DNA from 2 places in the Embleya sp. NPDC005575 genome. Region 1 is predicted to be linked to the other one. Evidence: riboswitches for the same ligand, from Rfam matches in the RefSeq annotation. Region 1 holds a riboswitch; the other holds the start of a gene.
What was found. A riboswitch is a leader RNA that binds a small molecule or an ion and turns the genes downstream of it on or off. The one in region 1 is predicted to bind cobalamin.
Positions count from the first base shown of each region.

Region 2: another riboswitch for cobalamin. It lies ahead of ABZS54_RS14595 (energy-coupling factor ABC transporter permease); the one in region 1 lies ahead of ABZS54_RS35685 ((2Fe-2S) ferredoxin domain-containing protein).

Region 1 is NZ_JBEXCV010000165.1:3,689-8,099, forward strand. Features, by position in the region: gene ABZS54_RS35675 (HEAT repeat domain-containing protein) at 1-1,048, opposite strand, end outside; partial or broken gene ABZS54_RS35680 (carbohydrate-binding protein) at 1,174-1,416, opposite strand; gene ABZS54_RS35685 ((2Fe-2S) ferredoxin domain-containing protein) at 1,449-1,901, opposite strand; cobalamin riboswitch at 2,036-2,192, opposite strand; gene ABZS54_RS35690 (GntR family transcriptional regulator) at 2,419-3,162, shown strand; gene ABZS54_RS35695 (ROK family protein) at 3,262-4,411, shown strand, end outside.
Region 2 is NZ_JBEXCV010000034.1:31,376-35,786, forward strand. Features, by position in the region: gene ABZS54_RS14585 (class II aldolase/adducin family protein) at 1-781, shown strand, start outside; gene ABZS54_RS14590 (RDD family protein) at 984-1,529, shown strand; cobalamin riboswitch at 1,702-1,912, shown strand; gene ABZS54_RS14595 (energy-coupling factor ABC transporter permease) at 1,940-2,653, shown strand; gene ABZS54_RS14600 (energy-coupling factor ABC transporter substrate-binding protein) at 2,650-3,018, shown strand; gene cbiQ (cobalt ECF transporter T component CbiQ) at 3,023-3,766, shown strand; gene ABZS54_RS14610 (ATP-binding cassette domain-containing protein) at 3,763-4,411, shown strand, end outside.

The DNA of each region.
Region 1 (4,411 bases):
GCACGGTGAACAACACGATCGCGAAGTCCGCGGCGGACACGCGGTAGTCCGCGAGCGCCATCTCGATCACCGCCGGCACGTCGTCGGGCCGGACGAAGTGACCGCGTCGATGCATTGCCCGCAGACAGGCGACGAACGGCACGGCGAACAGCAGCGGGTCCATGCGCGCAAGCGCCGACAGTGCGGCCGTATCGCCGCGTTCGGCGAACTCCCCGACCAGTTCCAGGGCGCGCCGCCGCCGACTCCCCGGCAATCGCGGATCCGCCGCGATCTCGCGCAGCAGCCCGGAGAGGCCGAACCGGGCCGCGGTCTCCACGGCCTCGGGGTACTCCGTCACCAGCCGCCGCAGCGCCGACTCCAGGCCCGCCGGCGCGTCCCCGGCGGCCCACGGTTCGGCCAACTGGGCCAGCGCTCCCGCGACCACCCGCGCCCCGCCGGCCGGCTCCAGCAGCTCGACCAACCGGCCGCGCGCCTGCTCGGGCCCCAGCAGCGCGCCGTACACCCCCTCGCGCAGTACCCGCAGCGCCCCCGCGCGCAGCACCGGATCGGGCCGGGCGACCAGCCCGCGCAGGTAGTCGTCGAGGTCGGCCGGCGCGTCGGCGTCGATCGAGCCGACCGCCCGGTACAGCTCCTCGCCCGACGGTTCGGCCCGCACGGTCGCCTCGGGTCGGCCGATGATCTCGGCTCGCAACCAGGCGATCCGAACCTTGGCCGGCCAGGCCGCCGACCGCCATTCCGGCACCGGGACGCGCAGTCGCGCGTACGCCTCGGCCAGTACCGCCGCCGTCTCGGCCGGCCCTGCCGGCACTTCGGACAGCAGGCTCGCCGACTCCGCGGTCGAGCCCTGATCGGGCCGCCCGGCGCGTTCCCGGAGCAATACGACTCCGAGGTGGCGCGGCGCCGGGTCCGGATGTCCGATCAACTGCCGCAGCACCGCGACCGGGCAGGGCGTCGTCCCGTCGAAGTAGGCGGAGAGCCGGTCCACGTCGCCCCGGCGCACGGCGTCCGTCACGGCGTCCGTCACGGCGGCATGGTCGGAAGTCGTCATCGCTCGATCCTAGGCAGGCCGCCGAATCGGCACGAGCGAGTATTCGGCGGTGGGGGTCGACACGCGCCGGTGGTCCGGGATTCCGGCGGTCCCGCTCACCGGGTACCGGTCCCGCTGCGGTCCGGTCAGCAGGCGCCCAGGTCCTGCCAGACGCCCCATTGGCCGGTCGTACCCGGCTCCTCGCCCTGGGTCCACCACTTCGCTTTCCACGGGTGACCCTTGTGCGACACGGTGTTGTTCGCGACGTAGATCGCGGCGCGGTCCCACGCCGTCGTGGTGCACGTGCTCGGCGGGACGGTGGTCGGCGGTGTCGTCGGCGGCGTCGTGGTGGTGGGCGGTGTGGCGCCCGCGAACCGAACGGAGACTTCGCGGTCGGGCAGGCTCCCGGCATGAGCCCTCGTCAGGATTCCAACCCCTGCCTGGCCTTGCGGTTCGGTGTGAATTCGTACAGGTCCAACAGCCCCGGGGCATCCGCGACCCCCGGGCCGCCCGCCGCCGCCCACGCCGCTATCTCGCCGGTCGCTTCCCGGTCGTTGACCGTCCCGAACCAGGTCGGCCGGCCGCCCGCCGCACGGCCCGTCGGCGAGGGCTGCACCACGATCACATTGCCGCGCTCGCACGGGCCCAGACAGTCGCCGAGCCGGACCGCGACCCGAGTGCCGGTCAGCGCCGCGCCCAACGCCGCCAATTGGCCCGCGTGATCGGCACCCGCGATCTTGGCCGTGCCGCAACAGCAGCCCCGGCACACGGTGATCGTGCACGCGGCCGAGTCGGCGGACCGCGTGGCGGATTGCGCCGCGCGATCACGACGAGCGGCACGCTGCGAGCGGTCCGAGCGGTCCGAGCGGGTCATGGGAACTCTCCTTCGCGAGTTCGATCCGGGGTCCCGACCGGGACGACGCGGCGGCGCCGGCCACGAACACGCGACCGACCCTCCCGCGAGGCTCCGGTGGGCCGCGCACGGACGGGCCGCGCACGGGCGAAGGCAGGTCTTCGGACTCGTGGGCACGCCGGCCCGTCCGGGCACCGACACCTACCGGCCGTCGCTTCCCGGACACCGTGCTCGGCGTCCAGTGCGTGATGACGGCTCTCGTTCCCACTCACCGCTGCGGGGCAGTTCCGGGCTCACACCGGATTCCCTCTTGCGACACGCGCCCCCGGCCGGGGCGGTGAACCATTCGCGCAGGTCAGCTTAGGCGCCTCCGGTCCGGGCGCGGTGATGTGAGCCAGGTCACCGGCAACTTGGACCGACTTGGTCTGGACCTTTCGCAGTCGGACGCGGTTATATTCAACCGTCTTTAGTAAACCGAGCATGCAATAAGTCCGCGCCGCGCAGGCGTCGGTCAGCCGAGGGGGCGTCCGTGGGCAACATGGCGACATTGCCGGACGAGGCGGTCCTCGGCGAGCCCAAGTACTGGCAACTGCGCACCTCGCTGCTGAAGGCGATCGAAGAGGACTTCAGCTCCGGCGACATCCTGCCCAACGAGCGCGACCTCGCGGCCCGCTTCGGCGTCGCCCGGGCCACCCTCCGGCACGCCCTCGAACAGCTCGAACTCGAAGGCCGCCTGGTCCGCAAGCGCGGCGCCGGCACTACGGTCGCCGGACCGCGCGTGGACGTCTCGCTCAGCGCCGACGGCGAGGGCTGGCCCGGCGTGGACCTGCGCGACCGCGAGGTGATCGACTGCGCCACCATGTCGGTGACCGACCACTTCGCGGACACCCTCAAGGGCCGCCCCTCGGCCCTGGTGCACCGGCTGCGCCGCCGGCAGTTCTCCATGCGCCAGGTGGTCGGCCTGGAATGCCTGTACGTCTCCCGCGCCGTCGTGCCCTCGCTGTCCACCCGCGTCCCGGGCTTCGAGCGCGCCTCGCTGATGCTGCGCCAACTGCGCGGGCACCGCCTGGAGGGCCGGCACCGCGCAGTCGAACTGGGCGTGGCCGAGGCCGAGGAGGCGCGCTACCTGGAGCGTCCGCCGGGTACGGCCGTGCTGATCGTGACGACGACGTACACCGCGCTCGGCCGGACCGCCGCGGTCACCGTGGCGACCTACCGCGCGGACACCTGCCGGCTGGCGTTCGCCGAGGCGGGGCCGACCGCGTTGCGGCCCGCGTCCTGATTCGACGCGAAACCTGGGTACCATCCGCGCCTGAGCGACGACGGGCGCGACGGCCCGGACGCACGTACCGCGCGCCGGCGCGATGAGAGGACAAGAGCTGTGGCACAGGCGACCGGCGGAGACTCCTCCGTGGTCCGGCGGATCAACTCCGCAGCGACCCTGCGCGCGTTGCGCGGTGGCCAGGTGTCGACCGTGACCGCGCTCATGGAGGCCACCGGTCTGTCCCGCCCCACCGTCGAGGGTGTCGTCGACGGTCTGCTCGCCGAGGGCCTGGTCGTGGAGACCGCCACCGCCGAGAGCGAGGACGGCAGTCGTCCGCGCGGTCGGCCGGCCCGACGCTTCCGCTTCCACGCCGAGGCCGGTCACCTGCTCGGCATCGACGTCGGCGTGCACCATGTCCGGGTCGTGCTCGCGGACCTCGCCGGCACGATCGTCGGCCGGGCCGCACGCACCGTGGAGGAGGACTGCGAGACCGAGGAACGCCTGGAGCGGGTGCGCAGCCTGGTCAGCGAGACCCTGCGCCGGGCCCAGGTCTCCCGGGGTTCGCTGTGGGGTGTGGGCGTGGGCACGCCCGGGATAGTGGATACCGAAGGCGTGGTCACGCTCTCCTCGGCGATGCCGGGCTGGACCGGCCTGGACCTCGGCGGCCGACTCGGCCGCTCGTTCAGCTGTCCGGTCCAGGTCGAGAACGACGCCAACCTGGCCGCGATCGGCGAACGCTGGAAGGGCGTCGCGGTCGGTTCCGACGACATCGTCTACGTGATGGCCGGCCTCAGCCCGGGCGCCGGCTCGTTCATCAACGGCCGCCTGCACCGCGGCTTCGGCGGCGCCGCCGGCGAGATCGGCGCGCTGCACCTGCTGGGCCGCCAGGTCACTCCGGAGAATCTGCTGTCCACCACCGGCACGCCGCTGCCGCCGCTGGACGAGGCGGCCGTCGGCGAGGTGTTCCGGCACGCGGCCGAGGGCGACCGGACCGCGACCGAGGCGGTGGACCGGTTCGTCCAGCGACTGATCCACGACGTCACCGCGCTGGTGCTGGCGCTGGACCCGGAGATCGTGGTGATCGGCGGCTGGGCGGCCGGCCTCGCGGACGCGGTCCCGCCGCTGACCACCGAGCTGCGCCGGTTGTGCCTGCGGATGCCGCGCGTCGAACTGTCCGCACTGGGCGCCGACGGCGTGGCCCTCGGCGCCGTACGGGTGGCCCTCGACCGGGTCGAACACCGCCTGTTCGCGGTCGAGCACACGGGCT
Region 2 (4,411 bases), on a different contig from region 1:
GGCGGACCTGAGCTTCGCGCTGCCGCCCACGTTCGAGACCGTCGAACAGGAGCGCCGGCACCGCAAGGAACGATTGACCGCCGCGCTGCGGCTGTTCGGCCGATTCGGCTTCGAGGAGGGCGTGGCCGGGCACATCACCGCACGCGACCCGGAGCTCACCGACCACTTCTGGGTCAACCCGTTCGGGATGTCGTTCAAGCACATCACCGTGGACGATCTGATCCTGGTCAACCACGAGGGACAGGTTGTCGAGGGCCGCTTCCACGTGAACCAGGCCGCGTTCGCGATCCACTCGCAGATCCACGCGGCCCGCCCGGACGTGGTCGCCGCGGCGCACAGCCACTCAGTGCACGGGCGCGCGATCTCCGCGCTCGGCATCAGGCTCGAACCGATAACCCAGGACGTGTGCCCCTTCTACGAGGACCACGAGCTGTTCGACGACTACGCGGGCGTCGTGCTCGACGCCGAGGAGGGCCGCCGGATCGCCAAGAGGCTCGGCCCGCGCAAGGCGCTGATCCTGCGCAACCACGGCCTGCTCACAGTCGGGCAGTCGGTCGACGCCGCGGCCTGGTGGTTCATCACCATGGAGCGCTCCTGCCAGGTACAACTGCTCGCCCAGGCGGCCGGCGAACTCAAGCCGATCTCGCCGGAGAACGCGCGGCTGACCCGGGAACAACTGGGCAACGACACGGTCGCCTGGATCAACTACAAGCCGCTGTACGACGTGATCAGCCGCTCCGAGCCGGACCTGTTCGGGGCGGACGGTCCGATGACGATCTGATCACCCGGTATCGGGCGCGGCGCCGGGCCTCCGGGCATCAGGGCCACCGGGCCACCGGCGCATGCTCTTCGATCCATTCCGGTGACCGCTCGATCACCCGCCCGGTGCCCGGTCGGCCCTCATGTCCCTCGACCGGGCGCAATCTCGGCGATATCCGGCCGCGCCGGGAGTCAACCCGCCCGCTTGCGGAAAGTACAAGGACATGTACGAACGCAGCCTTCCGCAGCACTTCGCGCGCTCGGCGCGGCCCGCCCGGTCGGGTGCCCGGTTGTGGCTGCCCGATGTCGAGAGCCCGCTCGACTCCTCGGTGCCGTGGCGCCGAATCGGCCAGTTCCTGGTGGACGTGGTGGCCTCCGCACTGTTGCTCGGGACCGCGATGTTCCTGTTCGTCCTGCTGCCCACCCACCCCGACGGTTCGATCCGCAGCGGTCCGTTGACCGCGACGATCACCGCCGGCGTGGTCGTCGTCGCGGTCGCGATCCTGCTCTGGTACTGGGTGCTGCGACCCGCAGAGCACGACGGGCGCACGTGGGGCATGCAGGTGTTCGGCATCCGCGTCGTGGACGTGTCCGGCGGGCGAGCGGGCCGGCGCCAACTGGGGATCCGCTGGCTGCTGTTGGCCGTCGACACGTTCGCACTCGGCGCGATCGGGCTGACCGCGATGCTCACCGACGGGCGCCGCCGGCGGGTCGGCGACCGGGCGGCGGGCACCCTGGTGGTCCGCGGTCGCGGCCCCGGCCTGGACTGAGTCCGCCGCGAAGCACTCGTGCTCGCCTTCGAGCACCTCGGTCGCCTTCCCGCGGCCCGCGCCGGCGCGTCGACCGCGTTCCGGAATGCGGCTATTGCTCGGCCGCTCCGCCCGCATTGTGGTCTTGCGCACGGTTTGCAAAAGCCACCTTGTCGCCATGTCCATCCGACCACTAGTGTCGGCTCGCCGTGGTGTTCGGGAAGCCGGTTCGATGCCGGCGCGGCCCTCGCCACTGTGATCGGGAAGTTCTCCTCCATCCCCGCGGAAACGTTGATTCGTCGCCTCGGGGAAGCCACTGGGACCGCTTGCGCGGCCCCGGGAAGGCGGAGACGTGAACGTACGACCCGTCAGCCAGGAGACCGGCCACGGCGATCGTCCGTCCACGAGGTGTTGGAGAGGGACCCTTCCTCATGCATATCGCCGAGGGCTATCTGCCCTGGGAACACGCCGCCGCCTGGGGCGTCGCGTCGGCCCCGTTCGTCGTCCACGGCGCCCGCGCGCTCACCCGCGAGGTGCGCGACCGCCCCGAGAACACCCTTTTGCTGGGCGCCTCCGGTGCGTTCTCGTTCGTCCTGTCCGCGCTGAAGATCCCTTCCGTCACCGGGAGTTGCTCGCATCCCACCGGCACCGGGCTGGGCGCCATCCTGTTCCGACCACCCATCATGGCCGTGCTGGGCACGATCACCCTGCTCTTCCAGGCGCTGCTGCTGGCACACGGAGGGTTGACCACGCTCGGCGCGAACGCGTTCTCGATGGCGATCGTCGGCCCGTGGGCCGGCTACGGCACGTATCGGTTGGCCCGCTCGCTGCTCGATCGACGCGGCGGCACGATGCCGCTGGACATCGCGGTGTTCCTGGGCGCGTTCGTCGCGGACCTGAGCACGTACTGCGTCACCAGCGTGCAGTTGGCCCTCGCCTTCCCCGACCCCGACAGCGGATTTCCCGGTGCCCTGGCCAAGTTCGGCGGCATCTTCTCGCTCACCCAGATCCCGCTGGCGATCAGTGAGGGTCTGCTGACCGTCCTGGTCGTGCGCTTGCTGCGGCAGTCCAGTCGAGGCGACCTGATCCGCCTCGGTGTGGTCACGGACGCGCGGGTCGCGGGCGAGGAGGAGAAGACCAAGTGAAGCGCTCGACGAAGATCAACCTGCTGATCGTGCTGGCCGTGGTGCTGCTCGCGGCGCTGCCCGTGGTGTTCGGGATGGGCGATCACAAGGACGAGCCGTTCGCGGGCTCCGACACCCGGGCCGAGACCGCGATCACCGAGAACGACCCCGACTACGAGCCGTGGTTCAGCCCGCTGTACGAACCGCCGTCCGGCGAGATCGAGTCCGGGCTGTTCGCGTTGCAGGCCGCCCTGGGCGCGGGCGTGGTCGGATACATGTTCGGCGTCAAGCGCACCCGTCGCAGGCTTGCGCCGGAGGCCGCGGACACGCCCGACGAGCCGGCGGGCGCGGCCGACGAGGCACCGGTTTCGGCATCGGGTCGCTGATCCCGTGCTGCCGATCGATGCGGCGGCGCATGCGAGTTCGTGGCGCCGCCGCCATCCCGCCGACAAGGCCGTGCTCTCCTTCGGGCTGCTCGGCTGCGCGGTGGCGCTGCCGCCGTGGCCCGGCGCGGTGCTGGTCGCCGGGACCGTCCTGGTCATCGCGTTCGGGTTCGCGAAGGTGCCCGCCCGGCGGCTGTGGCGGGCCGTCCGCGCGCCGCTGGGCTTCGCCGCGACCGGCGCCCTGACGCTGCTCGTGGGCGTCGGCGCGGACGGCGTCGTCTGGGCCGAGGAAGGCCCGCGGCACGCGGGCGAATTGCTGGCCCGCTCCACTGCCGCCGGCCTCGCGATGTTGTTGTTCGCGTTCACCACACCGCTGTCGGACGTGCTGCCCAGACTGACCCGGGTGGGAGTCCCGGCCGCCGTGGTGGACGTCGCGGCGGTGATGTACCGCATGTTGTTCCTGCTCTACGACACGACCGCGCGGATCAACCAGGCGCAGGCCGGCCGGCTGGGCCATCGCACCCGACGGGCCCGGTGGCGCTCGGTGGCCGGGCTCGGCTCGGCGGTGTTCGTGCACGCGTTCGCCCGCGCCCAGCGCTTGGAGGCGGGCCTGGCCGGGCGTGGCTACGACGGGCGCCTGCGGGTGCTGGTGGACGAGGTACCGATCTCGCGCGTCTTCGTGGCGGGCTCCCTGTCCGTGGTGGCGGCGGTCGTCGCCGCCACCCTTCTCCTGGTATCGGTGGTGCCGTGAATCCGTTGCGGGTACGAGAGATCGGATACGCCTACGAGGACCAGCCGCCGGTGTTCGCCGGGTTGTCCCTGACCGTTTCGGCCGGGCGCGCGCTGGCCCTGCTCGGGCCGAACGGGAGTGGCAAGACCACGCTGCTGCGGCTGTTGACCGGCGGCCTGGCGCCGGACTCGGGACACGTCGAGTTGCACGAGGCGCCGATTCGGCACGACCGCAAGGGGCTCACCGCGCTGCGCCGGGTCGTGCAGTTGGTCGTCCAGGATCCCGACGACCAGTTGTTCTCCGCGTCGGTGGCCCAGGACGTCTCGTTCGGACCGCTCAACCTGGGGCTGGATCCGGCCGAGGTGCGCTCGCGCGTGGCCGAGGCACTGGCCGCGCTCGGGATCACCGCGCTGGCGGAGCGGCCGGTGCACCTGCTGTCCTTCGGCCAGCGCAAGCGGGTCGCCATCGCCGGGGCGATCGCGATGCGGCCCGAGGTGCTGGTACTGGACGAGCCGACCGCGGGCCTGGACCCGGCCGGGCAGGAGGCCCTCCTGGAGACCCTCGCCGAGTTGCGTGCGGCCGGGACGACGGTGGTGATGGCGACGCACGACGTGGACCTCGCGCTGCGCTGGGCCGACGATGCGGCCGTGCTCGCCGACGGGCGCC